4 regions of the Pantoea sp. Z09 genome follow, and region 4 is predicted to be linked to each of the others. Evidence: predicted binding sites of a transcription regulator. Region 4 holds the regulator's gene; each other region holds the start of a gene.
The links. Region 4 encodes Fur, which represses iron uptake genes when iron is present. Its sites were predicted from a motif close to ATAATAATGAGAACNACTATCAA; they were not measured.
Positions count from the first base shown of each region.

Region 1 (7,923 bases), 680 kb from region 4:
CCGCAGCTGCGCCGCCAGCCGCATCGCCAGCAGCGAGTGGCCGCCGAGGGCGAAGAAATCCTCCTGCGCGCCGACGCTGTCGCGTTCCAGCAGCGCGGCGAAGGCATCTGCCAGCTGCGTCTCCAGACCCGGCAGCGGCGCGCGGCTCGCGTCGCCCGCGCGGCTTTGCGGCAGCGGCAGCGCTTTGCGGTCCAGCTTGCCGTTGCTGCTGAGCGGCAGTGCCTCCAGCGCGACGATCGCCACCGGCACCATATGCGCGGGCAGCTGCTGCGCCAGCGCGGCGCGCATCGCCTCGGCGTCGATAGGCCGATCCGCCACCACATAGCCGACCAGCTGACGCGCGTCGCCCTGCTGCGCGCCGGCATTGCCCAGCACCACCGCATGGGTCACCGCCTGCTGCACGCCCGGCAGCGCCGCCAGCGCATGGTCGATTTCGTTCAGCTCGATACGCTGGCCGCGGATTTTCAGCTGATCGTCGCTGCGGCCCAGATATTCCACCGCGCCGTTCGCCAGCCAGCGCGCCACGTCGCCGGTGCGGTACATGCGCGTGCCGTTGCCGTAGGGATCGGCGACAAAACGGCTGGCGGTAAGGTCAGGGCGATCGAGATAGCCGTGCGCCAGCTGCACGCCGGTGAGATAGAGATCGCCCGCGACGCCTGGCGGAACCGGCTGCAGACGCGTGTCGAGGATGCGCAGGCCGGTGTTCCAGACCGGGAAGCCGATCGGCACGCTGGCGCCTTCCACTGCCGCCAGCTCCGGGCCGAAGGCGGGATAATAGCTGACGTCCACCGCCGCTTCGGTCGGGCCGTAGAGATTATGCAGCGGCGTTTGCGTCAGCATCTCCCACTGGCGCGACAGATCCGCCGGCAGCGCCTCGCCGCTGCAGAATACGCGACGCAGGCTGGCGCAGCGCGCTACCGCCTCCCTGTCCTGCAGCGAGGCGACAAACGCTGCCAGCATCGAGGGAACAAAGTGGGTAGTGGTGACGCGATAGCGCGCAAAAAGCTGCTGCAGCGCGTCGGGATCGCGGTGCGCCTCCGGCGGCGCCATCACCAGCTGCGCGCCCGTCAGCAGCGGCCAGAAAAATTCCCACACTGAGACGTCGAAGCTGCTGGGGGTCTTCTGTAACACCACATCTGTGGCGTCGAGCGGATAGCTCGCCTGCATCCACAGCAGACGGTTGACGATCGCCTCATGGCCGACCAGCACCCCTTTCGGCCGACCGGTGGAGCCGGAGGTATAAATAATGTAGGCGCCATCCTGCGGGCGCGGCGCCTGGCTCAGCGCGCGTTCCGCCGCCGCAGGCAGCAGCGCGTCATAGAACAGCGGCTCGATCGGCGCCAGCGCGGCAAAGCGCGTCGCCAGCTCGCGGCAGGTGATCAGGGTTTTCGGCGCGGCATCCTCCAGCATCATCTGCAGGCGATCGTCGGGATAGCCGGTATCGAGCGGCAGATAGGCCGCGCCGACGCTGACGATCGCCTGCAGCGCCAGCGAGAGAAAGACCGCGCGCGGCAGCGCCACGGCAACGATATCGCCGCGCTGCACGCCGCTGGCGACCAGCTGCTGCGCCAGCGCCTCGACCTGCTGACGCATCTCGCGGTAGCTGAGCTGATGGCGATCGTCCGCCAGCGCGGGAGCGTCCGGCGTGCGCTGCGCCTGCGCCTGCAGCAGGCTGCTCAGCGTGGCCGCCGGCAGCGCCTTCGCGGTCTGGTTGATCGCAGCCAGCTGCAGATGCTCCGCCTCGGTCAGCAGATCCAGCTCGCCGCAGGGGCGATCCGGCTGCGCCGCCAGCTGCCGCAGCAGCAGATCGAAACGGCTGGCGTGCCGCGCCAGCGTCTCTCGCTGATAGCGCTCAGCGTTGGCCAGCAGCTCCAGCGTTAGCTCGCCCTGTTCGCTGATATAGATGGCGATCTCGAGGTCGCGCACCGGTCCTGATGCCAGCTGGTGCGTGATGCCCTCCACGCCGTTAAAGTCGAGCTGATAGTCGAACATCTTCAGGTTGATCACCGGGCCGTAGAGCGGATCGCCGTCGCCGAGGCGGCCTGCATCGCGCTGCACCTGCTCGGCGTCGAAGCGCTGATGGCGGCGCATCTTTTTCACCTCGGCGGCCAGCTGCTGCGCCAGCGCGCTGAGCGGCTGGTCGGGACGGTAGCGCACCGCCATCGGCAGCACGTTAATCACCGGTCCGGTGGCGCAGAGCGCCGCCGAGCCGATGCGGCGCATAAAAATAAAGCCGGCGGCGAAATCGTTCTGGCCGCTGAGGCGCGCCAGCCAGAGCGCCACCAGCGCAAAGGCGGCGTCGGCCGCGCTGACCGCCATCTGCTGCGCCAGCGTCTGGAAAAGATCACGGTCCAGCGAAACGCTGTGGCGCAGCAGCGCGGTGCTGGCGGGCTGTCCGGCCAGCGGCAGCGGTGAAAGCGAGGCGGGCGGCGGAAGCTGCGCGCTCTTTTCGCGCCAGAAGTCGCGGTCCCGCTGCCAGCTCGGCGACGCCTGATAGCGCTGATACTCCTCTACCACCTCGCTGAACGGGGTAAACGGCGTCGGTTCCGGCGTCTCGCCGCGCAGCCACGCGCTGTAAATATTGGCGATGCGGCGCGTCAGGGCGGTGAAGCTGAAGCCGTCCACCACCAGGTGATGATAGCGCTGATACCAGAACCAGCGCTGCTCGCCGAGGCGCATCAGCTGGTGATGCCAGAGCGGCGCGCCGCTCAGCACGCGCAGATCGCCGGACATATCGGCGCGCATACGCGCGCGCGCCGCGGCGTCGGGATCGGCCTCCTGACGCAGATCGACGATCTCAGGCAGCGTAAAACGCTGCGGCGCCAGCCACTGCACCGCTTCGCCCTCATGCTCGCCGAACGCCATATTCAGCGTATCAGCCTCCTGCATCCCGGCGACGATCGCCTTGCTCAGCAGCGCGCCGTCCAGCGCGCCGCGCAGCTCGACAAAGTGGGCAACCGCGTAGGCGTTGGTCTGCTGCGACAGCTGATCGGCCATCCAGATGCCGGGCTGCGCCGCCACCAGCGGCAATATTTTCTGATCGGTATCAAGGGGATTCATCAGCATCTCAGACATGGTCGCTCCGGTTCGCGGTGGAATGAGCCGGGCGAATATCGCGCCAGTTCGCATTGAGCCAGCTCAGGCACGCCGTCTGCGGCTGCGGGCCGAAGACGCTGCGCCAGCCGGCGGGCAGGGCGCGAAACGCGGGCCAGAGGCTGTACTGCTGCTGCGCATTCTGCAGCACGAAACAATCCTGCTGCGGATCGTCGAAGGGATTAGGTTGCATATCGGTCTCCTGCCCGCAACAGTCGGGCTAGCCAGGCGATTTAAAGAAGATGTTGCCACATTGCTTTCAGTCCGTTGAGCAGACCGCCGCGCCAGCAGAGCGCGTCGTGACCGCCGTCGACCGGATGGAAAATGACCTGATGTCCTGCGGCGGACAGGTCCTGTTGGAGTTGTTGGTTTGCTTTAAAAATCAGGTGCTCGCGGTGTCCCGCCTCCAGATAGAAACGCGACGACGCGTGACAGTAGTCGCCCTGCTGTAGCTGCTGGATCAGCCTGCCGTTGGGCTCGCCGCGCGCAGGCCACCAGAACGAGCCGGAAAGGCTGATGGCGCCGCCGAACGTCTGCGGCCAGTTGAGCACGGCGTACGTCGACGCCAGCCCGCCAAAGCTCTGGCCGCTGACCAGCGTCTCGGCGGCGCTGACGCGGTGCGGCGCCCAGCCCTGCAGCTGCGGCAGCAGCTCTTCCTGCAGCGCCAGCCAGAAGTCGGGATTACAGGGCAGCTCGCGGCTGCGGTGTTCGCGATCGATGATATCGATCATCACGTAGACCGCCGGCGGCAGTTCGCCGGCGTCGGTGAGCTGCTGTAGCGGCCAGGCGATCGGCATGCTATTGGCCCAGAACTGGCCGTCCAGCAGCAGCGCCAGCGGACGTTCGCTCGGCTGCACCTCGCCGGTGGCGTAGATCCAGACCGAGCGGCGATTGCCGAGGCGCGCGCTCTGCCAGATATGGTGCTGAAGCGGCAGCGTCGGCGCGCGACCGCTGTCGACTGCTTCCCAGACGCGCTGATCGGGCGCGTCGGGCAGATGCAGCGGCGACACGCGCATGCCGCGTCCGCCTGACCAGCCGCGCAGCGGATTAAGCGGATCCTGTTGCGCGGTGGGGAATTTCTGGCTCCACCAGGCGCGCAGCGTCGCCATATCCGCTTCGCCGTCGAAGTCAGCAGGATCGCTGTCAGGCATCAGGCAATAGCTGCCGCGCCAGCTGGCAGGCAGCCGGGTGCGCCAGAACCAGACGTCGGTGCCGGGGATATGATCGAAGCTTTGAGGCGCGGCGCGCTGATGATGATCGGTAACGCCGGTGATATTGATCCAGACGCGGCGGGTGGACGAGGTGGTTTCGCTTCCCTGCGGATCGCGCCAGAAGAAGGTGACGTCGCATGCGCCGTCGCGGGCGGGTTCAATCAGGGGCAGGCCCTGCTGCTGTAAAGTCTGCCACCAGGCGTCACTGCCGGTTTCATTCGTTAACCACGTCATAAATGCACTATTTACTGGACCCGATGCGCGCAGCGTTGCGCAGATGTTATGAATAATACTATTGATAATTATTTGCATTTGCAATAGGGTGTTTCCCGCTCCGACACCAGGAGCGCGCGCGTTCCGCCAGCCTCATCAGCCTGTGTTGTCAGGTGGATGTTCCGCGAAGGAGGGCCTGGGTGCGGCTGGAATGCTTGCTTGCAAAGAATGACTCTTTCACCGGCGCGCCCGCAGGAGACATCTGGTTTCCGCCGGCAATCCAGGAACATAAAAAATGCCTAAATTATCCCGTTTGTCATTAGCCATTCTGATTGAACTCGGCCTTGCCGCCACCAGCGTGCAGGCTGCCGACACCAGCACCTCTTCTACTTCGCACGACGACACGCTGGTGGTGAGCGCCGCGCAGCAGAACCTGCAGGCGCCGGGCGTCTCCACCATTACCGCGGACGAGATCAAAAAGCGTCCCCCTGCGCGCGACGTGTCGGAAATTATCCGCACCATGCCGGGCGTCAACCTGACCGGCAACTCCACCAGCGGCCAGCGCGGCAACAACCGTCAAATCGACATTCGCGGCATGGGGCCGGAGAACACCCTGATTCTGGTGGACGGCATGCCGGTCTCCAGCCGCAACTCGGTGCGTCTCGGCTGGCGCGGCGAGCGCGATACGCGCGGCGATACCAACTGGGTGCCGCCGGAGATGATTGAACGCATCGACGTCATTCGCGGCCCGGCGGCGGTGCGCTACGGCAACGGCGCGGCAGGCGGCGTGGTGAATATCATCACCAAAAAATATGATGACCAGCAGTGGCACGGCTCGTGGAACGCCTACTACAACGTGCCGGAGCACAAAGACGAAGGCGCCACGCGCCGCACCAACTTCAGCCTGGAAGGGCCGCTGGGCGACGACGTCAGCTTCCGCCTCTACGGCAACCTGGCGAAAACCCAGGCGGACGCCTACGACATCAACGAAGGCCACGCGGCGGAGCGCACCGGCAGCTACGCCGGCAGCTATCCGGCGGGCCGCGAGGGGGTGGTGAATAAAGACATCAACGCCATGCTGCGCTGGGCGTTCGCGCCGATGCAGGCGCTGGAGTTCCAGGCGGGCTACAGCCGCCAGGGCAACCTCTACTCCGGCGACACCCAGAACACCAACACCAGCGCGCTGGTGAAAAGCCTCTACGGCAAAGAGACCAACCGCCTCTACCGCCAGAATTTCGCCGTGAAGTGGACCGGCGCCTGGGACAACGGCATCAGCACCAACACCTATGCGCGCTATGAAAATACGCGCAACTCGCGCATCAACGAAGGGCTGGCCGGCGGCACCGAAGGCATCTTCTCCAACAGCGGCTTCAACACCATCCAGCTGGACGACGTGCTGCTGCACAGCGAGATCAGCGTGCCGTTCGAACTGCTGGTGAATCAGACCGCGACCTTCGGCACCGAGTGGAACCAGCAGCGCATGAAGGATCCCTCGTCGACCACGCAGGCCGCCTCGAACGGCTCGGTGCCGGGCATCTCCAGCTCTGGCCGCAGCCCCTATTCGCAGGCGGAAATCTTCTCGCTGTTCGCCGAAGACAATATGGAGCTGACCGACAGCACCATGCTGACGCCGAGCCTGCGCTTCGATCACCACTCTATCGTCGGCGATAACTGGAGCCCGTCGCTTAACCTCTCGCAGGGCTTAGGTGACGACTTCACGCTGAAGATGGGTATCGGCCGCGCCTATAAAGCGCCGAGCCTCTACCAGACCAACCCTAACTATCTGCTCTACAGCAACGGACAGGGCTGCGCTGCCAGCACCGGCGCCTGCTATCTGCAGGGCAACAAAGATCTGAAAGCGGAAAACAGCATCAATAAAGAGATTGGGCTGGAGTGGAAGCATGAAGGCTATCAGGCGGGTCTGACCTGGTTCCGCAACGACTACCGCAACAAGATCGAGGCGGGCTATGCGCCGTCCGGCAAAGCGTCAAACGGCACCACCGACATCTATAAGTGGGAGAACGTGCCGAAAGCGGTGGTGGAAGGGCTGGAAGGCACGGTGAATATTCCGGTGACCGAGAGCATCGCGTGGAACAACAACTTCACCTATATGCTACAGAGCAAGAATAAAGAGACCGGCGATCGCCTGTCGATTATTCCCGACTATACGCTGAACTCCACGCTGAGCTGGCAGGCAACCCAGGATCTGTCGCTGCAAACCACGCTCACCTGGTACGGCAAGCAGGTGCCGAAGAAGTATGACTACAAAGGCAATGCGGTCACCGGCAGCGCCACCGAAGAGGTCAGCCCTTACTCGGTGGTCGGCATGAGCGGCACCTATGACGTTAATAAGTACGCCAGCGTGACGGTCGGCATCGACAACCTGTTCGATAAGCGCCACTTCCGTCAGGGCAACGCCCAGACCACCGGCAACGCCACCACCAATTCTTACCTGTATGGTGCGGGCGCGAATACCTACAACGAATCAGGCCGGACTTACTACGTCAGCCTGAACACGCAGTTCTAATCAGTTAAGCCGCAACGGCAGCACGCAGCGGGCGATAAGTCCGCTGCGATCGCTGCGATTGATGAGCTTCAGCTCGCCATAGTGCATCTGCAGGATGCGCAGCACAATATTTAGCCCCAGCCCGCTGCCGCCGTAGCGCTGATCGCGTCGGCGAAACGCTTTGGTTAGCTCCTCCGCCGCATCGGGATCGATGCCGGGTCCTTCGTCCATCACGCTCAGAATGATATTGCCGTCGCGCGCTTCCAGCGTAATGGTAATCTCGCTCTCCGCAGGACTGTAGCGCGAGGCATTCTCCAGCAGATTGCGCAGCAGCAGACGCAGCAGCACCGGTTCGCCCTGGCTCGGCGCCACCTCTGAATCTGGCCAGCGCAGCCGCTGCTGACGCTGATCGGCCAGCTCGCGCATTTCCGGCTGCAGCGGCTGCAGAATGTCCGCCTGCCAGTGAATCGGCTGCGCATGGCCGCTGGCTAACGCCTGGCTGGCGCGCGCCAGCATCAGCAGCTGTTCCACGGTGTGCATCAGCTGATCGATGCGCGCCACCAGCATCTCGCTGTGCGGCACCCCTTGCTGCTGCAGCAGTTCAAGATGCAGGCGCAGGCCGGCGAGGGGTGTGCGCAGCTCATGGGCAGCGTCTGCGGTGAAGAGCCGTTCCTGCTGTAAAGTATGATCGAGGCGCGCCAGCAGCTGGTTAATTGCGCCGGTGACCGCCACCACCTCTTCCATATCGGAGTGAATGGCGAGCGGCGTCAGGTTATCGGCGGAGCGCTGCGCCAGGCTGGTCTGCAGCGCGCGCAGCGGACGCACGATCCAGCTAATCGCCCAGAAGGAGAGCACCAGCGTCAGGCCGACCATCACCACAGAAGGCAGCAGCAGCGAGGC
Region 1 is NZ_CP092373.1:3,412,612-3,420,534, reverse strand. It holds gene MC269_RS16335 (enterobactin synthase subunit F) at 1-3,075, opposite strand, end outside; gene MC269_RS16330 (MbtH family protein) at 3,068-3,286, opposite strand; gene fes (enterochelin esterase) at 3,327-4,538, opposite strand; gene MC269_RS16320 (TonB-dependent siderophore receptor) at 4,813-7,044, shown strand; gene pmrB (two-component system sensor histidine kinase PmrB) at 7,045-7,923, opposite strand, start outside.
Region 1: fes (enterochelin esterase) is a predicted target of Fur. The motif match lies at 4,594-4,616, and genes of this name have one in related genera.

Region 2 (7,923 bases), 1.8 Mb from region 4:
TGCGCCGGCAGGTGCATCAGCCAGCTCTTCACCAGGCGCGTATTGCCGAGCCAGCGTCCCTGCAGGTAGCTCAGCCAGCAGCCGAGGCTGGCGGCGGTGGTGAGGATCACCATCGTCGGGAAAAAATCCATTACCCCTTTGGCCACCATCGCGCCCGCCAGCAGCAGCAAGCTGTCGCCCGGCAAAAACGAGGCGGGAAGCAAACCGTTTTCCAGAAACAGCGTCAGAAACATCACGCCATAAACTACCCAAACCACATTTGGATCGGCCAGCGCGGCGAAATCCTGATGCCAGAGCGCATGAACAATCTCGTGTAAAACACTCATCTGCTATCCCATCGAGTCACAAGGAATCTATTTTAGCGGCAATCCGGCGGAGAGATTTGATCTGCGGCCGGTCGCCATTCTGTGGTTGAGGTTCTGTTTATGTTACGACTGCGCCAGGCGGGCAAAGCCCGCCGTTAAATCGTCAATCAGGTCGTCAACGTGCTCCAGACCAATATGCAGGCGCACCAGGGTGCCGTCAAAGTCGACGCCGCCCGCCGGGCGAATCGCCGCCAGCTCTTCCGGCTGGTTCGCCAGAATCAGCGACTCATAGCCGCCCCACGAGTAGGCCATGCTGAAATGGTGGAAGCGATCGAGATAATGCGCCAGTTTTTCGCTGCCGAGTTTTTCATGCAGCACAAAGGAGAAGAGGCCGCTGCTGCCGCTGAAGTCGCGTTTCCAGAAGGCGTGGCCTTTGCTCTGTGCCAGCGCCGGATGGTTGACGCGCGCCACTTCCGGCCGTGTCGCCAGCCACTCCGCCACCGTTAACGCGCTCTCTTCATGCTGGCGCAGGCGCGTGGCGAGGGTGCGCAGGCCGCGGCTCGCCATATAGGCGCTGTCGGCGTCTACCGTCTGGCCCATCAGATAGGAGTTTTCGCGCAGCTGCTCCAGGCAGCGCGCATTCGCCACCGCGGTGCCGATCATCGCGTCGCTGTGGCCAATCAGATATTTGGTGCCCGCCTGAATCGAGATATCGACGCCGTGCGCCAGCGCGTTAAAGAACACGCCCGCCGCCCAGGTGTTGTCCATCATGATCACCGCGTCGGGCGCCTTCGCGCGCACGGCGGCGACAATGGCGGGAATATCCTGCACCTCCATGGTGATAGACGCGGGAGACTCGAGAAACACCACGCGGGTTTCCGGGCGCACCAGCGCGCCGATATCGCTGCCAATGGTGTGATCGTAGAAGGTGGTGGCGACGCCAAGTTTGCTGAGGATTTTAGTGCAGAAGTCCTGGGTCGGCTCATAGACCGCGCCGCACATCAGCACATGGTCGCCGGCGTCGACGAAAGAGAGAATGGCGTTGGCCACCGCCGCCGCGCCGCAGGGGTAGAGCACACAGCCCGCGCCGCCTTCCAGCTCGGTCATCGCATCCTGCAGCGAGAAGTGGGTCAGGGTGCCGCGCCGGCCGTAAAAGAGTTCGCCGCTGGCGCGTCCCGCCGTGGCGCGTTTTTTATCGGCAACGCTGTCAAAAACCAGCGAAGAGGCGCGCTGAATGACGCTGTTGACCGCGCCCTGGGTGTAACGTTTGCTGCGTCCTGCGCTGACTAAGGTGGTATCGATTTTTTTGGTTGTCATTCGTGTCTGCCCTGCCGCTTCCTACAAAGGCTTCACGTTACCATGAATTGCCGGTCAGGGTTGACCCCAAATCCTGATATTCAGAACCTGTCCGCTGGCGGGCGACGGCGCGCCGCCCGCCTTGCCGCGCGCTACATCACGCCCATCACATGCGGCAGCCAGAGGGAGATGGCCGGGATGTAAGTGATCAGCATCAGCACCAGAAACAGGATGCCGTAAAAGGGCAGCATCGCGCCCACCACCTGCTCAATCTTCTGCTTGCTTACCGCGCTGGCGACAAACAGCACCGTGCCCACCGGCGGGGTAATCAGGCCGATGCCGAGGTTGGTCATCATGATCATGCCGAAGTGCACGGGATCGATGCCCAGCGCGGTCGCCACCGGCAGCAGCACCGGCGTCAGGATCAGAATGATCGGCGCCATATCCATCAGCGTGCCGATCACCAGCAGCAGAACGTTAATGCACATCAGAATGACGTACTTGTTGTCCGACAGGCTGGTAAAGGCGTCGGTAATAATGGTTGGCAGCTGCATAAAGGTCATCACCGCGCCGAAGCCCGCCGCGAAGGCGATCAGCACCATCACGATGGTCACCGTTTTGATAGTGCGGAACAGCAGGATATGCAGCTGGTTCCACTTAAAGTCGCGGTAGATAAACATGGTAACGAAAAAGGCCCAGAGGCAGGCGATCGCCGCCGACTCCGACGCGGTAAAAATGCCGGAGAGAATGCCGCCCAGAATGATGACGATGGTGAAGAGGCCCCAGAAGGCGTCGAAAAAGATCTTCACCGCCTGGCGAAACGGAATGCGCTCGCCTTTGGGATAGCCGCGCTTGCGCGCAAAGGCCAGGCACATCACCATCAGACAGAGCCCCAGCAGCAGGCCGGGAAAAATGCCGGCGACAAACAGCGAGGAGATGGTCACCACGCCGCCGGTCGCCAGCGAATAGATCACCGAGTTATGGCTGGGCGGCGTCAGCACCGCCTGCACCGAGCCGCTGGCGGTGACCGCTGCGGCGAAGTCGCGCGGATAGCCTTTCTGCTCCATCTGCGGGATCATCACCGAGCCGATCGAAGCGGTGTCCGCCACCGACGAGCCGGAAATGGCGCCGAAAAAGGTCGAGGCAACGATGTTCACCAGCGACAGCCCGCCGCGAATAAAGCCGACGAAGATATAGGCGAAGTTCACCAGCCGTCGCGCAATGCCGCCCTCCGCCATAATCGCGCCCGCCAGGATAAAGAAGGGGATAGTGAGCAGCGAGAATTTATTCACTCCGTTGGTGATTTGAATCACCACCGCTTCGAGCGGCAGATCGATCCACCAGGCGCCGATAAAGGCGCTGAGGCCCACGGCGAAGGCGACGGGAAAGCCCAACAGCAGCAGCACAACCAGGCTGCCGATCAATATCAATGCGTCCATGGTCGCTCCTTAATGGGTGCCGCCTAAAACCACCACCGGCCGCTGGCTTTGATCGCCGTTCAGCAGCCGCTCGATAACAAACAACAGGGTAAACAGCGCGCCGATGGGGATCGGCAAATACATCTCGCCGTAGGTCACCGACGGCAGCGAGGCGAGCGGCTGGATCCACATCGCCGCGCAGAGGCTGTAGCTCGCCTGGAAGATAATCAAACAGGTCGCCACCATCAGCAGATCGCACAGGCGCAGCATCAGACGCTGCGCGCCGGGCGACAGGCGATCCGTCACCATCGAGACGCAGATATGGGTGCCGGCGCGGAAGCCCACCGGCGCGCCGATAAAGGTAAAAATAATCATGCAGACGATGGCCACCGGTTCGGGCCACGCCAGCGCGCCGTTCAACACATAGCGGGCGAAGATGCCGATGGGGATCACCGTCACCATAATCAGCAGCGCGACGGCGGCGATGCCCATGCACAGCAGGTAGAGCCCATCCATCAGACGAGAGTATCGGGTCATATGCGTTACCTGAATAACGCCGCGCAGGACGCGCGGCGGGGGAGGTTATTTAACGTCGGCGATCTGCGTCATCAGATCTCGATATTTACCGCCGAACTCATCGCGCACCGGCTGCGTGGCTTTCATAAAGTAGTCCCGGTCGGTCTCCTGAAAGGTGACGCCGCCCGCTTTCATCTTCTCGATCGACTGCTGGGTGTAGGTGGCCCAGAGCTGGCGCTCTTCATCCTGCGCCTCTTTGCCGAGTTTTTTCAGCAGCGCCTGATCGTCCGGCGAGAGGCGCGCCCACGCGCTTTTCGAGAACAGGATCATCTCCGGCTGGATAAAGTGGCCGGTCAGGGTGTAGTACTTCGCCACCGGCAGGTAGTTGTGGGCAACGAAGGTGGGCGGGTTGTTTTCGGTGCCGTCTACCACGCCGGTCTGCATGGCGCTAAACACTTCGCTGACGCCCATCGCCACCGGGTTCGCTCCCATCGCTTTTAGCGTTGCCAGCGAGATGGCGCTGTTCTGCACGCGGATTTTCATGCCCTTGAGATCTTCGGGCTTGCTGAGCGGCTTTTTGGTGATCATGTTGCGTTCGCCGGCGTCGGTCCAGCCGAGAAACACCATGCGTGCGTTGGCGTCGGCGTCAAACTTCTCAACGATCTGCTTGCCGACCTCGCCGTCCAGCACCTTATGCATATGCTCGACGTCGCGGAAGATATAGGGCAGCGTCAGCACGCTGGTTTCCGGCGCGATGGTGGTGACCGGCGCCAGCGAGACGCGGATCATATCGATGGCGCCGAGCTGAACCTGCTGTAAGGTTTGATCTTCGTCGCCCAGCACGCCGCCTGCGTAGACGCGCATCTCCAGCCGCCCGTCGGTGGCCTGTTTAAGCTTGTCGCCCATATGCTGCAGCGCCACCACGGTGGGATAGCCGGCGGGCTGCACTTCCGCCACTTTCAGCATCTTCGCCGACGCGGCGGTGGCGCTCAGGCCGAGCGCAGCGGAGACGGAAACGGCAAGCATCCATTTATTCATTTTCATTATTTTTCTCCAGGCAGGTAGAGGAGGGCACGGGGAACGATCCAGATGCTGCCAGAATAGGCAAATGGCGCTGGTTGAAAATGCGACAATGTTGATTGAATGAACAAGCTCACATTTTGAAACGATGTTTTAATAAATTTATACTGGAAATCACATTTCTGAAATGCCCTTAAAAAGGTTCATAAAAGGCCGCTAATAAGGGCAACAACCGGCTGCGCTGTTTGTAAATAGTAATGAGAACTACTATCAATTCGCCCGTTTTTTGCTATTATTCGCGCTTATCCATTATTCCTGCATATGAAGTTGGAGACGCAGCGTGGTAGCCAGTGACTTGATGCAAACGGACCTCTCCGTTTGGGGCATGTATCAACATGCTGATATCGTGGTAAAAGTGGTAATGATCGGCCTGTTACTGGCGTCGGTCGTGACCTGGGCGCTCTTTTTTGGCAAGTTTGCCGAGCTGAGCGCGGCGAAACGCCGACTGAAACAAGAGCAGCTGGCGCTGAGCGACGCGCGCAATCTGGGCGATGCCGCCCGTGCCGCCGCGCAGTTCAAAGGCCATAGCCACAGCGCCGTGTTGCTGAATGACGCGCAAAACGAGATTGAGCTGTCGGCGGGCGTTGAGGATACCGACGGGATTAAAGAGCGCACCAGCTTCCGTCTGGAACGCCGCGTCGCCGCCTTTAGCCGTCACGCCGGTCGCGGCAACGGTTTTCTCGCCACTATCGGTTCCGTGTCGCCTTTTATCGGCCTGTTCGGCACGGTATGGGGCATCATGAACAGCTTTATCGGCATCGCGCAGACGCAGACCACCAATCTGGCGGTTGTCGCGCCCGGCATCGCCGAAGCGCTGCTGGCGACCGCCATCGGCCTGGTGGCAGCGATCCCGGCGGTGGTGATCTACAACGTGTTCGCGCGCATGATTGCGAGCTATAAGGCGTCGCTGGGCGACGTGGCCGCGCAGATCCTGCTGCTGCAGAGCCGCGATATCGACCTGGGCAATCTCACCGCGAAAAGCGCTGATGCCCGTCCGGCCGCTCAGAAATTACGCGTAGGTTAACGTCATGGCAATGCGATTAAACGACGACCTGGAAAGCGATGGCGAAATGCATGAGATCAACGTAACGCCGTTTATCGACGTTATGCTGGTTCTGCTGATCATCTTTATGGTGGCCGCGCCGCTGGCGACCGTGGATGTTCGCGTTAATCTGCCTGCCTCGACCAGCGCGCCGCAGCCGCGGCCAGAGAAGCCGGTCTACCTGTCGATTAAAGCGGATAAGCAGTTTTATATCGGCAACGATCAGGTGACGCCGGAGACGCTGGTTCAGGTTTTGAACAGCCAGACTCAGGGCAACAAAGAGACGACGATCTTTTTCCAGGCCGATAAATCGGTCGATTATGAAACGCTGATGAGCGCGATGGATAAGCTGCGTGGCGCGGGTTATCTGAAAATCGGCCTGATGGGAATGGAAACCGCCGCGAAGTAAGCGGTTGGGATAAGAAAAGGGCAGCCTGCGGGCTGCCCTTTTTTGTTTTTTTGGGCGGGCGTGGTGTGATAAGTGCTAATGTTTACCGGCACTTCCTGAATGTCGCTGTCGCTCAGCACCGTATAGAATAGTCGCTGGCACCTATCAGACGTAAGGTATGAACCAGGCTATCGCCCAGAGTGACCGATTCTCGCCAGCGGCTGGAAAAATAAAATATGACAGGAGTAACCATGAAAGACTTTAAGATCGCCTTTATCAAAGCCAACTGGCATGCAGAGATTGTTAATAATGCGCTGGCAGGGTTTAAACAAGAATTAGCGGCACAGGAGGTGAACGCAGAGCTAAAAACGTTCGACGTTCCCGGCGCGTTTGAGATGCCTTTACTGGCAAAGCGTTTAGCTGAAACCGGCCGGTACGATGCGATCGTTTGCGCTGCGCTGGTGGTTGACGGTGGTATTTATCGTCACGATTTCGTTGCCGCGGCGGTGGTTGACGGCCTGATGAACGTGCAGCTCACCACCAACGTGCCGGTCTATTCAGTGTCACTGACGCCGCATAACTTCCAGCCGGTTGAAGCGCTGGAAAATTTCTACACCGAACACTTCATCAAAAAAGGCCAGGAAGCTGCGCGCGCAGCGCTGGCGATTCATAACCTGGCGATTGACTGAAACTGAACGTCCGATGCAATGTCCGCTTTTCACTTATAGCGGACCTTGTTCCTGACGAAACTCCCCTTTGTGCCAGCAGCGGTGCTTGCGCGCTGCGCATCCTTTACTCCTTTAAAAACGCCTCAACCGCGCTGAAGAACCGCTCGGGCTGATCAAGCATCACAAAGTGAAAACTCTCATCGATGCGCGTGAAATGGATATCGGATGCAGAAGCATAGGCCTGATGGTACATCGCCTCTACGCGGGTTGCCGGTATCCCGAATAAGGGGTCATACGCGTATACGATCTCCATCGGTGCTTTAATGCGGCCAAGCTCGGGACGCAAATCGGTCATCATCAGTTCATACAGTGCATCCGCAACGGTTTTGCGATCGGAATGGATGCTCGCTGCCACCAGAGCGGGCCTCACCGCCTCGGTCCTGGCTAAACGGGCTATGGAAGCTGTCTGAAACGCGTCGAACTGCTGCGGCGACTGCTGCAGTAGCCACTCCCGCGTAGCCGCGGCATGGCTGGCAGCCGTTTCGCGGGTCGCCGCAGGGTCCATCATCAACGTATAGAACGGCAACGCATCGACGATCATCAAACGACCGACAAGGTCGGGATAGCGCGCCCCCAGCATCAAGGCGATCTCTCCCCCGAGAGAATGGCCAACGATCGCCGGGGCGTGGATGTGCTGGGCCTGGATATACTCAGCGATGGCCTCCACTGCCGGCGCGATGACCTTTCCCTCTGGGCGGGAAATGGCCGGCGTAGTCGCAAAGCCTGCCAGTTCGACAAGATGAACACGGTGGTTGCTGCGTAAACCTGCTGCGACCTCGGCCCAAACGTCGCGCGACGACGCCAGCCCTGGAATCAGGATGACATCCGTTCCTGCGCCCTGCGTCTGTACAGAGATACGCTGCGAGTGGGGAGAAAGTGGGGTAACAGGCTGAGCGGCGGATGCTGAGAATAAAAGTGACATGAGTAAAAGCGTTCCTGCGAATAGTGCACGGAGAGTGGTGATATGCATAACTTCCTCTGTTTACGTTAGCGGCTTAAGCCACGGCTGATCGCTTTGCGCCTTTTCAAATACCTTGCCTGTCGACCGCCTGAAAGCAGACTCAGGCAGCGCGAGCGCGCACAAGGGTGAATAATGCTGCATAATTGCCAGGTTAACTGTTTGTTACTGTTAGTTTCAGTATTGTAAAGT
Region 2 is NZ_CP092373.1:599,006-606,928, forward strand. It holds gene MC269_RS03025 (DedA family protein) at 1-326, opposite strand, end outside; gene metC (cystathionine beta-lyase) at 429-1,622, opposite strand; gene MC269_RS03035 (TRAP transporter large permease) at 1,754-3,040, opposite strand; gene MC269_RS03040 (TRAP transporter small permease) at 3,050-3,556, opposite strand; gene MC269_RS03045 (TRAP transporter substrate-binding protein) at 3,602-4,579, opposite strand; gene exbB (tol-pal system-associated acyl-CoA thioesterase) at 4,914-5,639, shown strand; gene exbD (TonB system transport protein ExbD) at 5,644-6,066, shown strand; gene MC269_RS03060 (6,7-dimethyl-8-ribityllumazine synthase) at 6,297-6,734, shown strand; gene MC269_RS03065 (alpha/beta fold hydrolase) at 6,838-7,743, opposite strand.
Region 2: exbB (tol-pal system-associated acyl-CoA thioesterase) is a predicted target of Fur. The motif match lies at 4,807-4,829, and genes of this name have one in related genera.

Region 3 (7,923 bases), 690 kb from region 4:
GTGGTTCACTGATGTGAAAATTACTGGCATCAGCGCTTAAGAGGAGATCTGACAAATGGCACATAAAAAGGCTGGTGGCTCGACTCGTAACGGTCGTGACTCCAATGCAAAACGTCTGGGTGTAAAACGTTTCGGTGGCGAATCTGTTCTGGCAGGTAGCATCATCGTTCGTCAGCGTGGTACTAAGTTCCACGCCGGTAACAACGTAGGCTGTGGTCGTGACCACACCCTGTTCGCTACCGCAGACGGCAAAGTAAAATTCGAAGTGAAAGGTCCGAACAACCGTAAATACATCAGCATCGTTGCTGAGTAAGGTTGTCGTGACGCAGACAGCGACTGTCTGAACGCACGAATAAAAGCCCCGCAGCCATTGCGGGGCTTTTTACATTCTGCGACCTGTCGCTCTGTATTGCTGTACACTTTATGTACGCCTGATGCAAATCAGTCCTGATTTATCCGCCGCCGGTCAGCGCAGACAGACCCTGGCGGACCCGTCCGCCGCGCTGCGACAGCGTGCGGACGATTGTGTGACGGAGAAAGAAAATGAAGTTTGTTGATGAAGCGACAATCCTGGTGGTTGCCGGCGATGGCGGCAATGGCTGCGTCAGCTTCCGCCGTGAAAAATATATTCCTAAAGGCGGCCCGGACGGCGGCGACGGCGGCGACGGCGGCGACGTCTATCTGGTTGCCGACGAGAACCTGAACACCCTGATTGACTATCGCTTTGAGAAATCCTTCCGCGCCGAACGCGGGCAGAACGGCCAGAGCCGTGACTGCACCGGCAAACGCGGTCAGGACATTATCGTCAAGGTGCCGGTCGGCACGCGCGTGATCGATCAGGGCACCGGCGAAACGCTGGGCGACATGACGCGTCACGAGCAGAAGCTGATGGTCGCCAAAGGCGGCTGGCACGGCCTGGGCAACACGCGCTTTAAATCCTCAGTCAACCGTACCCCGCGTCAGAAAACCATGGGTACGCCGGGCGAGAAGCGCGATTTGCAGCTGGAGCTGATGCTGCTGGCGGACGTCGGCATGCTCGGCCTGCCGAACGCCGGTAAATCGACCTTTATCCGCGCCGTCTCGGCCGCCAAGCCGAAAGTGGCGGACTATCCGTTTACCACCCTAGTGCCAAGCCTGGGCGTGGTGCGCATGGACAGCGAGCAGAGCTTTGTGGTCGCCGATATTCCGGGGCTGATTGAAGGCGCCGCCGACGGCGCTGGCCTCGGCATTCGCTTCCTGAAGCACCTTGAGCGCTGCCGCGTGCTGCTGCACCTTATCGACATCGCGCCGATTGACGAGTCCGATCCGGTGGAAAACGCGCGCATTATTCTCGGTGAGCTGGAGAAGTACAGCGACAAGCTGTTCAACAAGCCGCGCTGGCTGGTGTTCAATAAAATCGACGTCATCGGCGAAGAGGAAGCGCAGGCGCGCGCCAAAGCGGTTGCCGAGGCGCTGGGCTGGGAAGACAAATATTACCTGATCTCCGCGGCAAGCCGTCAGGGCGTGCAGGATCTCTGCTGGGACGTGATGAGCTTCATCAACGCCAACCCGAAAGAGGCGGAAGAAGAAGAGAAGAAACCCGAAAAAGTCGAGTTCATGTGGGATGATTACCACCGTGAAGCGATGGAAAGCGTGGTGGAAGAAGAAGACGAAGAGTGGGATGACGACTGGGACGAAGATGACGACGAAGGCGTCGAAATCATCTACCAGCGTTAATGCCAGAGAAAAGGGACAGCGAAAGCTGTTCCTTTTTCATTACCCCAGCACCGCCACCGTCAGGCGCGACGAGCAGCAGAGCTGGCCGCGTGCGTTGCGGATCTCAATCTGCCACACCTGATTGCGCGAGCCGATATGCAGCGGACGGCAGATGCCGCGCACTTCGCCGCTGGAGACCGAGCGGTGGTGGCTGGCATTGACCTCAATGCCGACCACGCTTTTGCCCTCTTCGGTGCAGAGGTAGCCGGCGATCGACCCCATCGACTCCGCCAGCACCACCGAGGCACCGCCGTGCAGCAGGCCGAAAGGCTGATGGGTGCGCGCGTCGACCGGCATCACCGCCTCCAGATAATCGTCGCCGATGGCGGTAAAACGGATGCCGATATGCGCCACCAGCGAGTTATCGCCGATGGCGTTTAGCGCGTCGAGGTCGATGGCGCGTTTCCAGATCGCCATTGGTCAGGCTCCCAGCGTCGCGCCGCCGTCTACCACGATATCCTGCAGCACCACATGGCTGGCGAGATCCGAGGCGAGGAACAGCACGTTATGGGCGATCTCCTGCGGCGTGGCGATCTTACGCAGCGGGATCCCCAGCTTGTACTGATCCGGGAAGCCGTCGATCATCTCCTGCTCGGCGGTTGGCGTATGCCACAGGCTGCGCTGCATCTCGGTGTCGGTCGAGCCGGGCGAGACGATGTTACAGCGCACGCCGTAGGGCGCCATCTCCAGGCCGACCGTCAGGGCGAGGCTGCGCAGCGCGGCTTTCGACGCGCCGTACGCGGACATGCCGATACGCGGCGCGTGCGCCGAGTTCGAGGCGATAGTGACGATGGCGCCCGCGCGCTGCTGGCGGAACACCGGCAGCGTCTGCTGGAACATGTTAAAGGCGCCGCCGACGTTGACCGCCAGGCAGGCCTGAAAATCCGCAACGGAAATCTCGTCGGTGGCACCGATGCGCAAAATGCCCGCGCCGTTCACCAGCACGTCAAGGCGCGGCTGCTGCGCCAGCAGAGGCGCGCAGCGGCTTTTCACCTGTTCGGGATCGGCGACGTCCAGCGTATGGCAGGCGAAAGGGTAGGGCTGGTCGTGAAAGCGCAGATCGAAGCCCTGCACCTGCGCGCCCGCCGCGTGAAACGCCAGCGCGGTGTGGTAGCCGATGCCCTGGCCTGCGCCGGTCACCCAGACCTGCTTGCCGCTAAAGTCGAAAGCGTGGCTCATTGCGCAGGCTCCCGTGACAGCAGCGCCCACCAGCCGTCGATGGTGGGGTTTTTCGCCAGGCTGACAAAATCGATATCGCCGTGCACCTGACGCCAGCGCGCCGCCAGCGCCATCACGCGCACCGAGTCGAGGCCGTAGTCGATCAGGTTTTCACTATCTTCCGGCACGTCGTCATCCTCCAGCAGCGGCAGGATCAGCGCGCGCAGATCGTCTTTGCTGAGCGGCAGCGGCATCAGATCGGCGGTCATCACCACTTTACCGCTGCGGCCGGCGGTGTAGGTCAGCGCCATCATATGCTCTTCGCGGCTGAAGTCGGCCAGCGCGTCGGCCACCATAAAGGGCTGGATGTTACGCATAAAGGCGTCGGTGGCGGTAGTCAGACAACCAATGTGGGCGTACACGCCGGTGATGATCAGCTGATCGCGCCCCATCTCCTGCAGGATCGACTCCAGCGGCGAGCGCACGAAGGCGCTGTAGCGCCACTTGGTCAGCACCTGATCGTCGGCGTCGGGCGCCAGCGCATCCACGATCTTCTGCTGATCGGGGTGTTTGTTCAGGCCCGGTCCCCACATATCGTTCAGCAGCGCGCGATCTTCATCGCTCTGCTGGTTGGGCTGCGCGGTGTAGAACACCGGAATGCCCTGCGACTTGCAGTACGCGCGCAGGCGAGCAATGTTCTCCACCACCTGATTGACCAGCGGGCTGTTTTCGCCCCAGAAGTTAAGAAAGTAGGCCTGCATATCGTGGATCAGCAGCGCGGCGCGCTGTGGCTCCAGCGTCCATTTCACCTTGTTGGCGGGCAGCTCGGCGGCGGCAGGCAGCGAGTATGAGGTCAGTTTTGGAATAGCCATAAAATCTCCGGAACAGGTCAGGCTTGCGCTTGTTGATCGGCAAGCTGTTGGCGCAAACGTTTCTTGTCTACTTTGCCGACGGGCGTCAGCGGCAGTTCATCCACGCAGGTAATGCGATCGGGCAGTTTATATTCGGCGACGCCCAGCTCGCGCAGATGGCGACGCAGCGCCACCGGTTTGATCGGCTGACGCGCGACGATAAAGGCGCAGCTCTTTTCGCCCATCAGCTCGTCGTGCATCGACACCAGCGCCGCATGGATCACCTCGGGATGGCGCTGCAGCAGGTTTTCGATCTCTTCAGCGGCAATCTTCTCGCCGCCGCGGTTGATCTGATCTTTTTCGCGGCCCTGCACGGTAATGTAGCCCCGCTCGTTAATCTCAATCAGATCCCCTGAGCAGTAGAACCCCTCGGCGTCGAAGCTGGCCGCGTTGTGCGCCGGGCTTTTATAGTAGCCGCGGAAGGTGTAAGGGCCGCGCGTCATCAGGCGGCCAATGGCGCCAGCTGGCAGCGGGTCGCCGTTTTCGTCCGCCACCCACACCTCATCGTCGGGCGAAATCGGACGGCCCTGAGTGGTGAGGATGGTTTTTTCGTCGTCGTCGAAGCGAGTGTAGTTCACCAGCCCTTCCGCCATGCCGAACACCTGCTGCAGCTGGCAGCCGATTTCGCGCTGAATGCGCGCCGCCAGGGTTTCGCCCAGCTTTGCGCCGCCGACCTGCATGCGCTGCAGCGACGTCAGCGCCTGATTGCTGCCCCATTCATTAATCGCCTGCAGCCAGAGGCTGACGGCGGGCGGCACCAGGCCGGTGTCGGTCACGCGATGCTTTTCAATCAGCGGAAAACAGTTCGTCGCGCTGGGATCCTCCGCCAGAATCACCTGGCCGCCCGCATAGAAGACGCCGAGCGCGCCAGGAGAACTCATGGCGAAGTTATGCGGCGCGGGCAGGGCGATAAGATAGCGCGTATCAGCGCTGACCGCGCAGATCTCGTCGCTAGCGCGAATGCTGTAGTAGTAGTCGTTATGGGTGCGCGGGATCAGCTTGGGCGTGCCGGTGCTGCCGCCGGAGAGCTGGAAAAACGCCACTTCGTCGGCGGCGGTCGGCGTCGGCTGGAAGTCGCCCGCCGCTTCGGCCATCAGCGCCTCCAGGGTATTTTCCGGCTGGCTGTCGTTGCGCAGGATCACCTGACGCAGCGACGGGCAATCGGCACACAGCGCGTCGATAAAGCCGTCGTCGGCAAACAGCGCATGACGGCGATCGGCGATCAGCAGCGCAGGCTCGATCTGCGCGGCGTAGGCCTGCAGCTCGGTGCGCTGGTGGCTGAACAGCGCATAGACCGAGGCGACGCCCAGCTTAAACAGCGCAAAGACGGTGACGTAGAAATCCGCGACGTTGCCCAGCTGCACCAGCGCGGTATCGCCGTTTTTCAGCCCGCGACGCTGCAGCGCCGCGGCCAGGTTGTCGCTGCGCTGCGCCAGCTGGCGGTAGCTCAGCTGCAGATCGCCTTCGATAACGGCGATGGCGTCGCTCTGTTGATGACGCGCGAGGATATTGGTCATCGGCACATCCAGCCAGTAGCCTTTCTCGCGGTAGCGCGCCGCCAGATCGTCTGGCCAGCGGTGATAGGGGATCGACATGGTATTTCCTTTATTGCAGTCCAAAAGCGCGCAGCATGGTGTCGAGTTTGACACCGGTCTCGCGCCATTCTGATTCCGGTTGCGAATCCGCCACAATGCCCGCGCCGGCGAACAGGCGCACCCGCGCGCCGTGCACGGTGCCGCAGCGGATGGTCACGACCCATTCGCCGTTGCCCTGTTCATCGCACCAGCCAACGATGCCGCCGAACAGCTGGCGCTCAAACGGCTCCAGCGTCTGGATCAGCTGCTGGGCGCGCTGGTGCGGAAAGCCGCTCAGCGCCGGTGTCGGATGCAGCAAACAGGCGAGCGACAGCGCGTTTTCCCGCTCGTCGCGCGCTTCGCCGTCGATCTGCGTCGCCAGATGCCACAGGGTGGCGGTGTTGAGCAGCGAGGGCGTGGCGGGCACCGAGAGCAGGCGGCTGCGCGGCTGCAGCACATCGCGCATCGCGTCGGTCACCAGCTTGTGCTCGTGACGATCTTTCGCTGACTGCATCAGGGCGTCGCCAGCGGCTTTGTCGCGCTGCGCGTCGGCGTCGCGTCGCGCGGAGCCGGCGAGCGGGCAGGAGCTGAAATCACCTCCCTGCTTGCGCAGCATCAGTTCCGGGCTGGCGCCAACCAGCGATCCGCCCTGTGGCAGCGGCAGATGGAATTGATACGTATTAGGGTTTTGCGCCACGATGCGCTGCATCAGCGCGGCGACATCCACCGGCTGTTCGGTGACGATATCCATCAGGCGCGACAGCACCGCTTTATCCAGCTCGCCGCGCTGCGTGGCGGCGACGGCCTGCGCCACCATCGCGGTAAAGACGTCATGCTCCGGCACGGCGGCGCGACGACGCACCTGCGGCAGCGGCGCCTGCGCGGCCGGCAGCGCAGCCTGCAGATCGGCGCGGTTAAAGGTTTGATGCGATTCAGGGATAAACAGCGCAGCGGGCTGCGTCACGTCGAACGGGATGGCGCCGACCAGGATCGGCTGGGCGATGCCCTCTTTTTTCGCCGCCGCGAAGTGACGCCGCAGCTGCTGTTGAAACTCGCCGTCCAGCGCGTCGCCATCGGTCACCGGGGTGGTGACGGTGGTGTAGCAGCCTTGCGTAGCGATACTGCGCCACGGTGATGTGAAGATAAATCCCCGACAGAGCGCGGAGAAATCCTGGAGCAGGGGATTTCCAAACGTCAACGTTTCCACCATAATTTTCACCTATAAATGATAAGATAACTAATAATGATTATCATTTGTATTGTGGCCCTGTAACCTACGTTGATTACGCTGGAGTGTCAATAAATTCGCGGCGTTCAGCGCACGCGCCAGGCGTGATTAGGAAAATTTACGGGGCGATCTCTTACAGCAAAAGGTGGACGGAATCTTATGATTAAGCGGAGTTTTCTGACGGTTGCCGCGCTGGCGCTCGTCACGCTGCTGGCCAACCCTGACGCGCGCGCCGAGGGCGGCTGGCCGCGCACGCTGCACAGCGCCAGCGGCAGCGTTACGCTGCAGCAGGCGCCGCAGCGCATCGTCTCGACCAGCGTGACCCTGACCGGTTCGCTGCTGGCGATCGACGCGCCGGTGATCGCCAGCGGCGCAACCGCGCCAGGCAGCCGACTGGCGGACGAGCAGGGCTTTTTCCGCCAGTGGGGCGACGTCGCGAAGCGTAAACAGCTCAAGCGCCTCTATATCGGCGAGCCGAGCGCCGAAGCGGTGGCCGCCGAAGCGCCCGATCTGATTATCGTCAGCGCCACCGGCAACGACTCCGCCATCAAGCTGGTGGATCAGCTCTCGGCCATCGCGCCGACGCTGGTGGTGAACTATGACGATAAAAGCTGGCAGCAGCTGGTGACGCTGCTTGGCGAGGCGACCGGGCATGAGGCGGACGCGGCGGCGCGCGTGAAGGCGTTTGACGCGCAGGAAGCGGCGCTGAAGCAGAAAATCGCGCTGCCGCCGCAGCCGGTCTCCGCCATGGTGTTTAACGGCGGCGGCCGCGCGGTGAACCTCTGGACCAGCGAATCGGCGCAGGGCAAGCTGCTGGAGCAGCTCGGCTTTACGCTCGCCGTGCCGCCTGCGGGCCTGCAGCAGACCCACAGCATGGGCCAGCGCAAAGATATTATTCAGCTCTCCGGCGAGAACGTCGCCAGCGGCCTGAACGGCAAGACGTTCCTGCTGTTCGCCGCCGAGGATCAGACCGCGCAGCAGCTGATGCAGAACCCCTTCCTGGCGCAGACCGCGGCGGTGAAGCAGCAGCAGGTTTACGCGCTGGGCGCAGATACGTTCCGGCTCGACTACTACAGCGCCACGCATCTGCTGACGCGTCTGGAACAGCTGTTCGTTAAATCATAACGCCTCTTCCGCCAGCGCCGGCGCTGGCGGCTGATAGCGGCGCAGCCGCGCCATCGCTATCCACATCATTCCGCCCAGCAGCGCCGCGCCGAAGCCGAACAGCGCGGCGGCCTGCTGCGGCAGCAGCCAGGAGCCCATTGCGCCAATCATCGCCGCGCCGATCGCATCGCCG
Region 3 is NZ_CP092373.1:3,426,387-3,434,309, reverse strand. It holds gene rplU (50S ribosomal protein L21) at 1-40, shown strand, start outside; gene rpmA (50S ribosomal protein L27) at 56-313, shown strand; gene cgtA (Obg family GTPase CgtA) at 544-1,716, shown strand; gene MC269_RS16395 (hotdog fold thioesterase) at 1,756-2,172, opposite strand; gene dhbA (2,3-dihydro-2,3-dihydroxybenzoate dehydrogenase) at 2,176-2,934, opposite strand; gene MC269_RS16385 (isochorismatase) at 2,931-3,785, opposite strand; gene MC269_RS16380 ((2,3-dihydroxybenzoyl)adenylate synthase) at 3,803-5,419, opposite strand; gene MC269_RS16375 (isochorismate synthase) at 5,430-6,608, opposite strand; gene fepB (Fe2+-enterobactin ABC transporter substrate-binding protein) at 6,786-7,751, shown strand; gene entS (enterobactin transporter EntS) at 7,746-7,923, opposite strand, start outside.
Region 3: MC269_RS16375 (isochorismate synthase) is a predicted target of Fur. The motif match lies at 6,636-6,658, and genes of this name have one in related genera.

Region 4 (7,923 bases):
GCAAGACCCTCGCCACGCTGCTGGCGCCGGTCAGCGGCACGGTGGTGGCGCTGGAAGAGGTACCTGACGAAGCCTTCGCCAGCAAGGCGGTGGGTGAAGGACTGGCGATCCAGCCAACCGGCAAAAACGTGGTGGCGCCGATTGCGGGAACGGTGGTGAAAATCTTCGACACTAACCACGCATTCTGCCTGGAGACCGAGAGCGGCATTGAGATCGTGGTGCATATGGGCCTCGATACCGTGGCGCTGGGCGGCAAAGGCTTCAGCCGTCGGGTAGAAGAGGGCGCGACGGTAGCGGCGGGTGAGACGGTGCTGGAGATGGATCTCGATTTCCTTAACGCCAGCGCGCGCTCAATGATCAGTCCGGTGGTGGTCAGCAACAGCGAAGATTTCGCCGGGCTGACGCTGCTGGCGACCGGCACGGTGGTGGCGGGTGAAACCCCGCTTTACGAGGTAAAAGGCTAACGCCTTCTCTCCGTTGACGTAAAAAAAAGCAGGCAGGAAGCGATTCCTGCCTTTTTCGTTTTCGCGCCCTAACAAACCGGTTGTTTCCCTGCGACGCTTTGTGGATCATACTCCGTTACTTCGTGGTACACATCACCCGCTATACGTATTGAGGATTGAGAGATGAGTGAGGCTGAAGCCCGCCCAACTAACTTTATTCGTCAGATCATCGACGAAGATTTGGCGAGCGGCAAGCACAACAGCGTGCATACCCGTTTTCCGCCTGAGCCTAACGGCTACCTGCATATTGGCCATGCTAAATCCATCTGCCTGAACTTCGGCATCGCGCAGGATTATCAGGGTCAGTGCAATCTGCGTTTCGACGATACCAATCCGGTGAAAGAGGATATGGAGTTCGTGGAATCGATCAAGCGCGACGTGCAGTGGCTGGGCTTTGAGTGGAGTGGTAACGTTCGCTATTCCTCAGATTACTTCGATCAGCTTTATCACTACGCGGTTGAACTGATCAACAAAGGTCTGGCCTACGTCGACGAACTGACGCCGGAAGAGATCCGCGAATATCGCGGCACCCTGACCGCGCCGGGTAAAAACAGCCCGTACCGCGACCGCAGCGTGGAAGAGAACCTGGCGCTGTTTGAGAAGATGCGCAACGGCGAGTTCGCCGAGGGTAAAGCCTGCCTGCGCGCCAAAATCGATATGGCCTCCAGCTTTATTGTGATGCGCGATCCGGTGCTCTATCGCATCAAGTTCGCCGAGCATCACCAGACCGGCACAAAGTGGTGCATCTACCCGATGTACGACTTTACCCACTGTATCTCCGATGCGCTGGAAAACATCACCCATTCGCTCTGTACGCTGGAGTTTCAGGACAACCGCCGTCTCTATGACTGGGTGCTGGACAACATTACGATTCCGGTGCATCCGCGTCAGTATGAGTTCTCGCGTCTTAACCTTGAATATGCGGTGATGTCGAAGCGTAAGCTGACGCAGCTGGTGAGCGAAAAAGTGGTGGAAGGCTGGGACGATCCGCGCATGCTGACCGTGTCGGGCCTGCGCCGTCGCGGCTACACCGCTGCCTCTATCCGCGAGTTCTGCCGCCGCATCGGCGTGACGAAACAGGACAACGTGGTGGAGATGGCGTCGCTGGAGTCCTGCATTCGCGACGATCTCAACGAAAACGCGCCGCGCGCCATGGCGGTGCTGGATCCGCTGAAGGTGGTGATTGAAAACCTGCCGGCAGGCCATCATGAAACCATCACCATGCCGAACCATCCGAACAAGCCGGAGATGGGCACGCGCGATGTGCCTTTTGGACGCGAAGTCTGGATCGACCGCGCGGATTTCCGCGAGGAAGCCAACAAGCAGTACAAGCGACTGGTGCTGGGCAAAGAGGTGCGTCTGCGCAACGCCTATGTGATCCGCGCTGAGCGCGTTGCTAAAGATGAAGAGGGGAATATCACCTGCATCTACTGCACCTGCGACGTCGATACCCTGAGCAAAGATCCGGCTGACGGCCGCAAGGTGAAGGGCGTGATCCACTGGGTCTCTGCCGAACATGCGCTGCCGGCGGAATTCCGTCTTTACGATCGCCTGTTCAGCGTGCCGAACCCAGGCGCGGCGGAGGATTTCCTCACTACCATCAACCCTGACTCGCTGAGCATTCGTCAGGGATTCGTCGAGCCAGGCGTGCAGCATGCCAGCCCGGACGCGCCCTATCAGTTCGAGCGCGAAGGCTACTTCTGCGTCGACAGCCACTATTCTCGTCCGAACCAGCTGGTGTTTAACCGCACCGTGGGTCTGCGCGACACCTGGGCGAAAATCGGCGATTAAATTTTTGCGTTAACCGCATCATAAAATGATAACAGGGCGAGCAATCGCCCTTTTTTATGGCTGCCATAAGGGAACCGGCATGTTTTTATGCTACAGGCGATAATAATAACTTGTCGGACCAGTCTGGCAGTTATCTGAGTTAATGAAAATTAATCAATTTCCAGATGTGAATTTCATTTTTTCAGGTAGGCTATCCGCTCTCTAAAGAGGCTATGCGGGCAGATAAAGGATAACAAATGACGGCTCTTGGTCAGGAAGCAAAACACAGCGTGGTGGTTTTACATCAGCTGATCGAACGTATGTTTAACCAGCCGTCAGGCGAAGATGACACTTTCCACCTGCTGCTCTCCCATTTTCATCCCGATTTCCGCATGGTCACGCCGCAGGGCAGGCAGCTCGACCTGAATCAGACCGAAGAGCTGTTTCGTCAGCTGCAGGGGAAGCGCGAAGGCATGCGCATTGCCACCAGCGAACACGCGGTGATCTCGCAGCAAAAAGATGAGGTGACTATCCAGTATCGCGAACTGCAGATGATGAACGGCAGCGATCAAACGCGTATCGCGCTGGCGATCCTCGACTGCAGCACCTCCATTCCTCGCTGGCGCTACCTGCACGAAACCCTGGTCGCCTGACCGCCACCCATAAAAAAAGCCGGTATGCATACCGGCTTTTAGCATTACTGCATAGCACATATTACTGGTCGTGGAGCGTGTCGTCTTCGCGGCAATCGCCCAGCGCGCAGTGGCCATAGAGATAGAGGCTATGGTTGGTCAGCTTGATGCCGTGGCGGGTGGCGATGTCGCGCTGACGCGCTTCGATCGATTCGTCGCTGAACTCGATCACTTTACCGCAGTCGAGGCAGATCAGGTGATCGTGGTGATGCTGCTGGGTCAGTTCGAAAACCGATTTCCCGCCTTCAAAGTTGTGACGCGTCACAATGCCCGCATCGTCAAACTGGTTGAGTACGCGATAAACGGTCGCCAGACCAATCTCTTCGCCCATATCGATCAGGCGTTTATAAAGATCTTCCGCGCTGACGTGATGGCACTGAGGTTCCTGAAGCACTTCCAGAATTTTAAGTCTGGGCAGCGTGACTTTCAGGCCAGCCTTCTTTAATGCGGTGTTGTTGTCAGTCATGCGGATAGTGTCCTGTTACTTTGCTGGTTACTTGAGGCGCCTTGCCTTGAATGTCGTTCGGTGTCTATTCTCATTTGCGTCTCATTATAGAGGCGAAGCATTGAAATGAAAACCGAGGGAAACGCCTGAAATCAACACGGGCTGTAAGGAAATGCGTAACGGCGCCGGGCGGAGAAATGCAGGAGGTTCGTTATCATCTCGCTAACTTCCTGACCTCGCGGAAGAAATAAGCAGATAACCGATGTGGGTATTGTACAGAAACAGCGGTAAAAGTTAAAAATCTGTAGCTATTATTTCTATAGGAAAAACCTTTAACTCAATGTGAGCCAGCGCCCACATTGAGTATGTGGGTAATCAGGCTTCGATGATCGCCTGCAGCTGCAGCTCGTCATAGATCTGTTTTACCCAGGCGTCGACGCGCTGGCTGGTCAGCTCTGGCTGACGATCTTCATCGATGGCCAGGCCGAGGAAATGCTTGTCGTCCGCCAGGCCTTTAGAGGCTTCGAAGTGGTAGCCTTCGGTCGGCCAGTGACCGACGATTACCGCGCCGTTTGGCTCGATAATGTCGCGAATGGTGCCCATCGCGTCGCAGAAATATTCCGCGTAGTCTTCCTGGTCGCCGCAGCCGAAAAGCGCCACCAGCTTGCCGTTGAAGTCGATCTCCTCCAGCGTCGGGAAGAAATCGTCCCAGTCGCACTGCGCTTCGCCGTAATACCAGGTGGGAATGCCCAGCAGCAGGATGTCGAACGCTTCCAGATCTTCTTTCGTGCTTTTGGCAATGTCATGCACTTCCGCAACGTCTTTGCCCAGTTGTTTCTGGATCATTTTTGCAATGTTTTCGGTGTTGCCGGTATCGCTGCCGAAGAAGATGCCTACGATTGCCATGGGATCAATAACCTCTTAAATCCTGATAATGAGATGCATGCGCAGAGCGCACAATTAAGCGAATGATAGCAGAGCGGGCAACGGGGCGGAACTTGAAAAGGCGCGCCATTTGCTTCTGCGTGCGCTTTGCGCGGTTCAGTCCAGTTTGAGTTGCGCCAGCAGCATCTGTTCAATCAGTTCGCTGCGGCTGATATTGCGTTGCTCGGCCAGGGTGTTCAGCGCATCCACGGCTTCGCCGCTCATTTTGAGTTCGACACGGCGCAGCCCGCGCACTTTGTCGCGTTTTAGTTGATTGCGCTTATTGATGCGCAGCTGTTCATCACGCGAGAGCGGACTGGTTTTCGGTCGACCGGGACGACGCTCGTTTGCGAACAGATCCAGCGTGGTGCGGTCAGTGTGTTCTTTTGCCATGGCTTAGTAAAACTAGAGGCGCGAACAGGCGCGTTGATGACGATACAGGTGATTGCCGCGGCGAAAAACCGGCTGCGGCAAAATTTAGCGCGCCATCATACTCCAGCAGAAGTGATGACGCCAATGCAAAACCGCGAACGGCAAGCTTTTGCTTTTAAAGCGCAAAAAAGCGGCGAACGCTGCGCAATACCGCATCAGGTTTCTCGGCGTGCACCCAGTGTCCGGCGCCGCTGATAACGTAAGCGCTGGCGGCGGGAAACTGGCGCAGCAGCGCGTCACGGTACTGATTGTCGAGATAGGGCGACTCCCCGCCGCGAATAAACAGCGCCGGATGCGGCCAGGCCGGCACCGCTTCCCAGCCTGATAGTGTAGCGTAGTTTTCCCACAGCGCGGGCACGTTGAAGCGCCACTCGCCCTCCTGGAACGACTTGAGGATAAACTGAATCACGCCCTCTTCCTTTATATGGGCGCGCATCACCTGCGCGGCCTCGCTGCGCAGACGCACGCCCGCGTCGCTCACGGCGCGGATGGCGGCGAAGATCTCGTCATGGCGGCGCGTCTGATAGTCCACCGGCGCGATGTCGATCATTACCAGCCGTTCCAGGCGCTGCGGCGCCAGCGCGCTCATCGCCATGGCGATTTTTCCGCCCATGGAGTGGCCGATGACCGCGACGCGATCGATATGGTGCGCGTCCAGCGTGTCGAGCATATCCTGCGCCATGGCGCGATAGCTCATCTCATCGGCGCGCGGCGAGAGGCCGTGATTGCGCACGTCGACCTGAATCAGCGGCCCCGCATCCTTTAAGCCGCGCGCCAGCACGCCCAGGTTGTCCAGGCTGCCGAACAGGCCGTGAATAAGCAGGATGGGAAGGGAATCCGCAACAGATTGGTCAGTTTGCAAACGAGCATTTAAAATCATGGCAAAGTTCTTAAGATGGGGACCTCGGCTTAGGTTATCATGCTTTCACCTTTCCGGGCGCGCCGACAGGGCAGGCTTTAGGGCATATTCCGACTTTTGCCGTCAGAGCGTGCGAATGCTATCAGGCCGTCTGGATTTAACTTTATAATCCTTGTGTTAGAACCCGCCCGCTCAGCGACCGTCCGGCGTTTGCCGACGGCGATTTCCAGGCTGGCATGGTTCTGTCATAAGTCGAAACCGTACGGAAAAAGATGAAAACGATCGAAGTTGACGAAGACCTCTACCGCTATATCGCCAGCCACACGCAACATATCGGCGAGAGCGCCTCTGACATTTTACGGCGGATGCTAAAATTTAACGCCGGTCAAAGCGCGCCTGCGGCGGCCCCGCCGTTAGCCTCAGGTGATGCGGCGCAGAAGGCGATCCAGCCGGTGCGGGCGGAAAACCGTCCACAGGATCGCGTACGCGCCGTGCGTGAGCTGCTGCTGTCCGACGAATACGCCGAACAGAAGAAAGCGGTCAATCGCTTTATGATGATTCTGTCAACGCTCTATCGTCTTGATCCTTCAGCATTTGCTGAAGCCACTGCGTCGCTGCAGGGCCGTACTCGCGTCTATTTCGCGGGCGACGAGCAAACGCTGTTGCAAAATGGCACCCATACTAAGCCGAAGCACGTTCCCGGCACGCCGTACTGGGTGATCACCAATACCAATACCGGCCGTAAATGCAGCATGGTGGAACACATCATGGTCTCGATGCAGTTCCCGCAGGAGCTGGCAGAGAAAGTTTGCGGCACCATTTAAACTGAAGCGTCAGGGAGAAGCGCCAATGGCCAGTCACCCCCGTGCCGGGCAACCCGCCCAGCAGAGCGATTTGATTAACGTTGCACAGTTAACGTCACAGTATTATGTCCTGCAGCCCGACGTGGCGAACCCGGACCATGCGGTGAAATTCGGCACATCCGGCCATCGCGGCAGCGCAGGACGTCAAAGCTTTAACGAGCACCATATTCTGGCGATTGCGCAGGCGATTGCGGAAGAGCGCAAGAAAAACGGCATTACCGGACCTTGCTACGTCGGCAAAGATACGCACGCGCTCTCTGAGCCGGCGATCCTGTCGGTGCTGGAAGTGCTGGCTGCCAACGGCGTCGATGTCATTGTTCAGCAGGACAACGGCTATACGCCGACACCCGCTATCTCCAACGCCATCCTCGAGCATAACAAGCAGGGCGGGGCGCAGGCGGACGGCATTGTGATCACGCCGTCGCACAACCCGCCGGAAGATGGCGGCATCAAGTACAACCCGCCGAACGGCGGCCCGGCCGACACCAACGTCACCAAAGTGGTAGAAGATCGCGCCAATCAGCTGATCAAAGCGGGTCTGCAAGAGGTGAAACGCCTGCCGCTGGATCAGGCGTGGGCGAGCGGCCGCATCGTCGAAAAAGATCTGATCCAGCCGTACGTCGAAGGGCTGGCGCAGGTGATCGACTTCGCCGCTATCCAGAAAGCGGGCCTGAAGCTCGGCGTCGATCCGCTGGGCGGCTCCGGCATGGAATACTGGAAGCGCATCGCCGAGCACTACAATCTCGACCTGACCATCGTTAACGACGCCATCGACCAGACCTTCCGCTTTATGCATCTGGACAAAGATGGCGTGGTGCGCATGGACTGCTCGTCCGAGTGCGCTATGGCGGGTCTGCTGGCCTATAAAGACAAGTTCGACCTGGCGTTCGGCAACGACCCAGATTATGACCGTCACGGCATCGTGACGCCGTCAGGCCTGATGAACCCGAACCACTATCTGGCCGTTGCCATTAACTACCTGTTCCAGCATCGTCCGCAGTGGGGCAAAGAGGTCGCCGTCGGCAAAACGCTGGTGTCCAGCGCGATGATCGACCGCGTGGTCAACGACATCGGCCGTAAGCTGGTGGAAGTGCCGGTGGGCTTTAAGTGGTTCGTTGACGGCCTGTTCGACGGCAGCTTCGGCTTCGGCGGCGAAGAGAGCGCGGGCGCCTCTTTCCTGCGCTTCGACGGCTCTGCCTGGTCCACTGACAAAGACGGCATCATTCTCTGCCTGCTGGCGGCGGAAATCACCGCGGTCACCGGCAAGAACCCGCAGCAGCACTACGACGAGCTGGCTGAGCGCTTTGGCGCGCCGAGCTATAACCGTCTGCAGGCGCCAGCCACCTCAGCGCAGAAAGCGGCGCTGTCGAAGCTGTCACCGGAGATGGTCAGCGCTGACACGCTGGCGGGCGATCCGATCACCGCGCGTCTGACG
Region 4 is NZ_CP092373.1:2,735,681-2,743,603, reverse strand. It holds gene nagE (N-acetylglucosamine-specific PTS transporter subunit IIBC) at 1-464, shown strand, start outside; gene glnS (glutamine--tRNA ligase) at 627-2,294, shown strand; gene MC269_RS13120 (hypothetical protein) at 2,531-2,926, shown strand; gene fur (ferric iron uptake transcriptional regulator) at 2,988-3,431, opposite strand; gene fldA (flavodoxin FldA) at 3,786-4,316, opposite strand; gene ybfE (LexA regulated protein) at 4,452-4,727, opposite strand; gene ybfF (esterase) at 4,882-5,646, opposite strand; gene seqA (replication initiation negative regulator SeqA) at 5,898-6,449, shown strand; gene pgm (phosphoglucomutase (alpha-D-glucose-1,6-bisphosphate-dependent)) at 6,475-7,923, shown strand, end outside.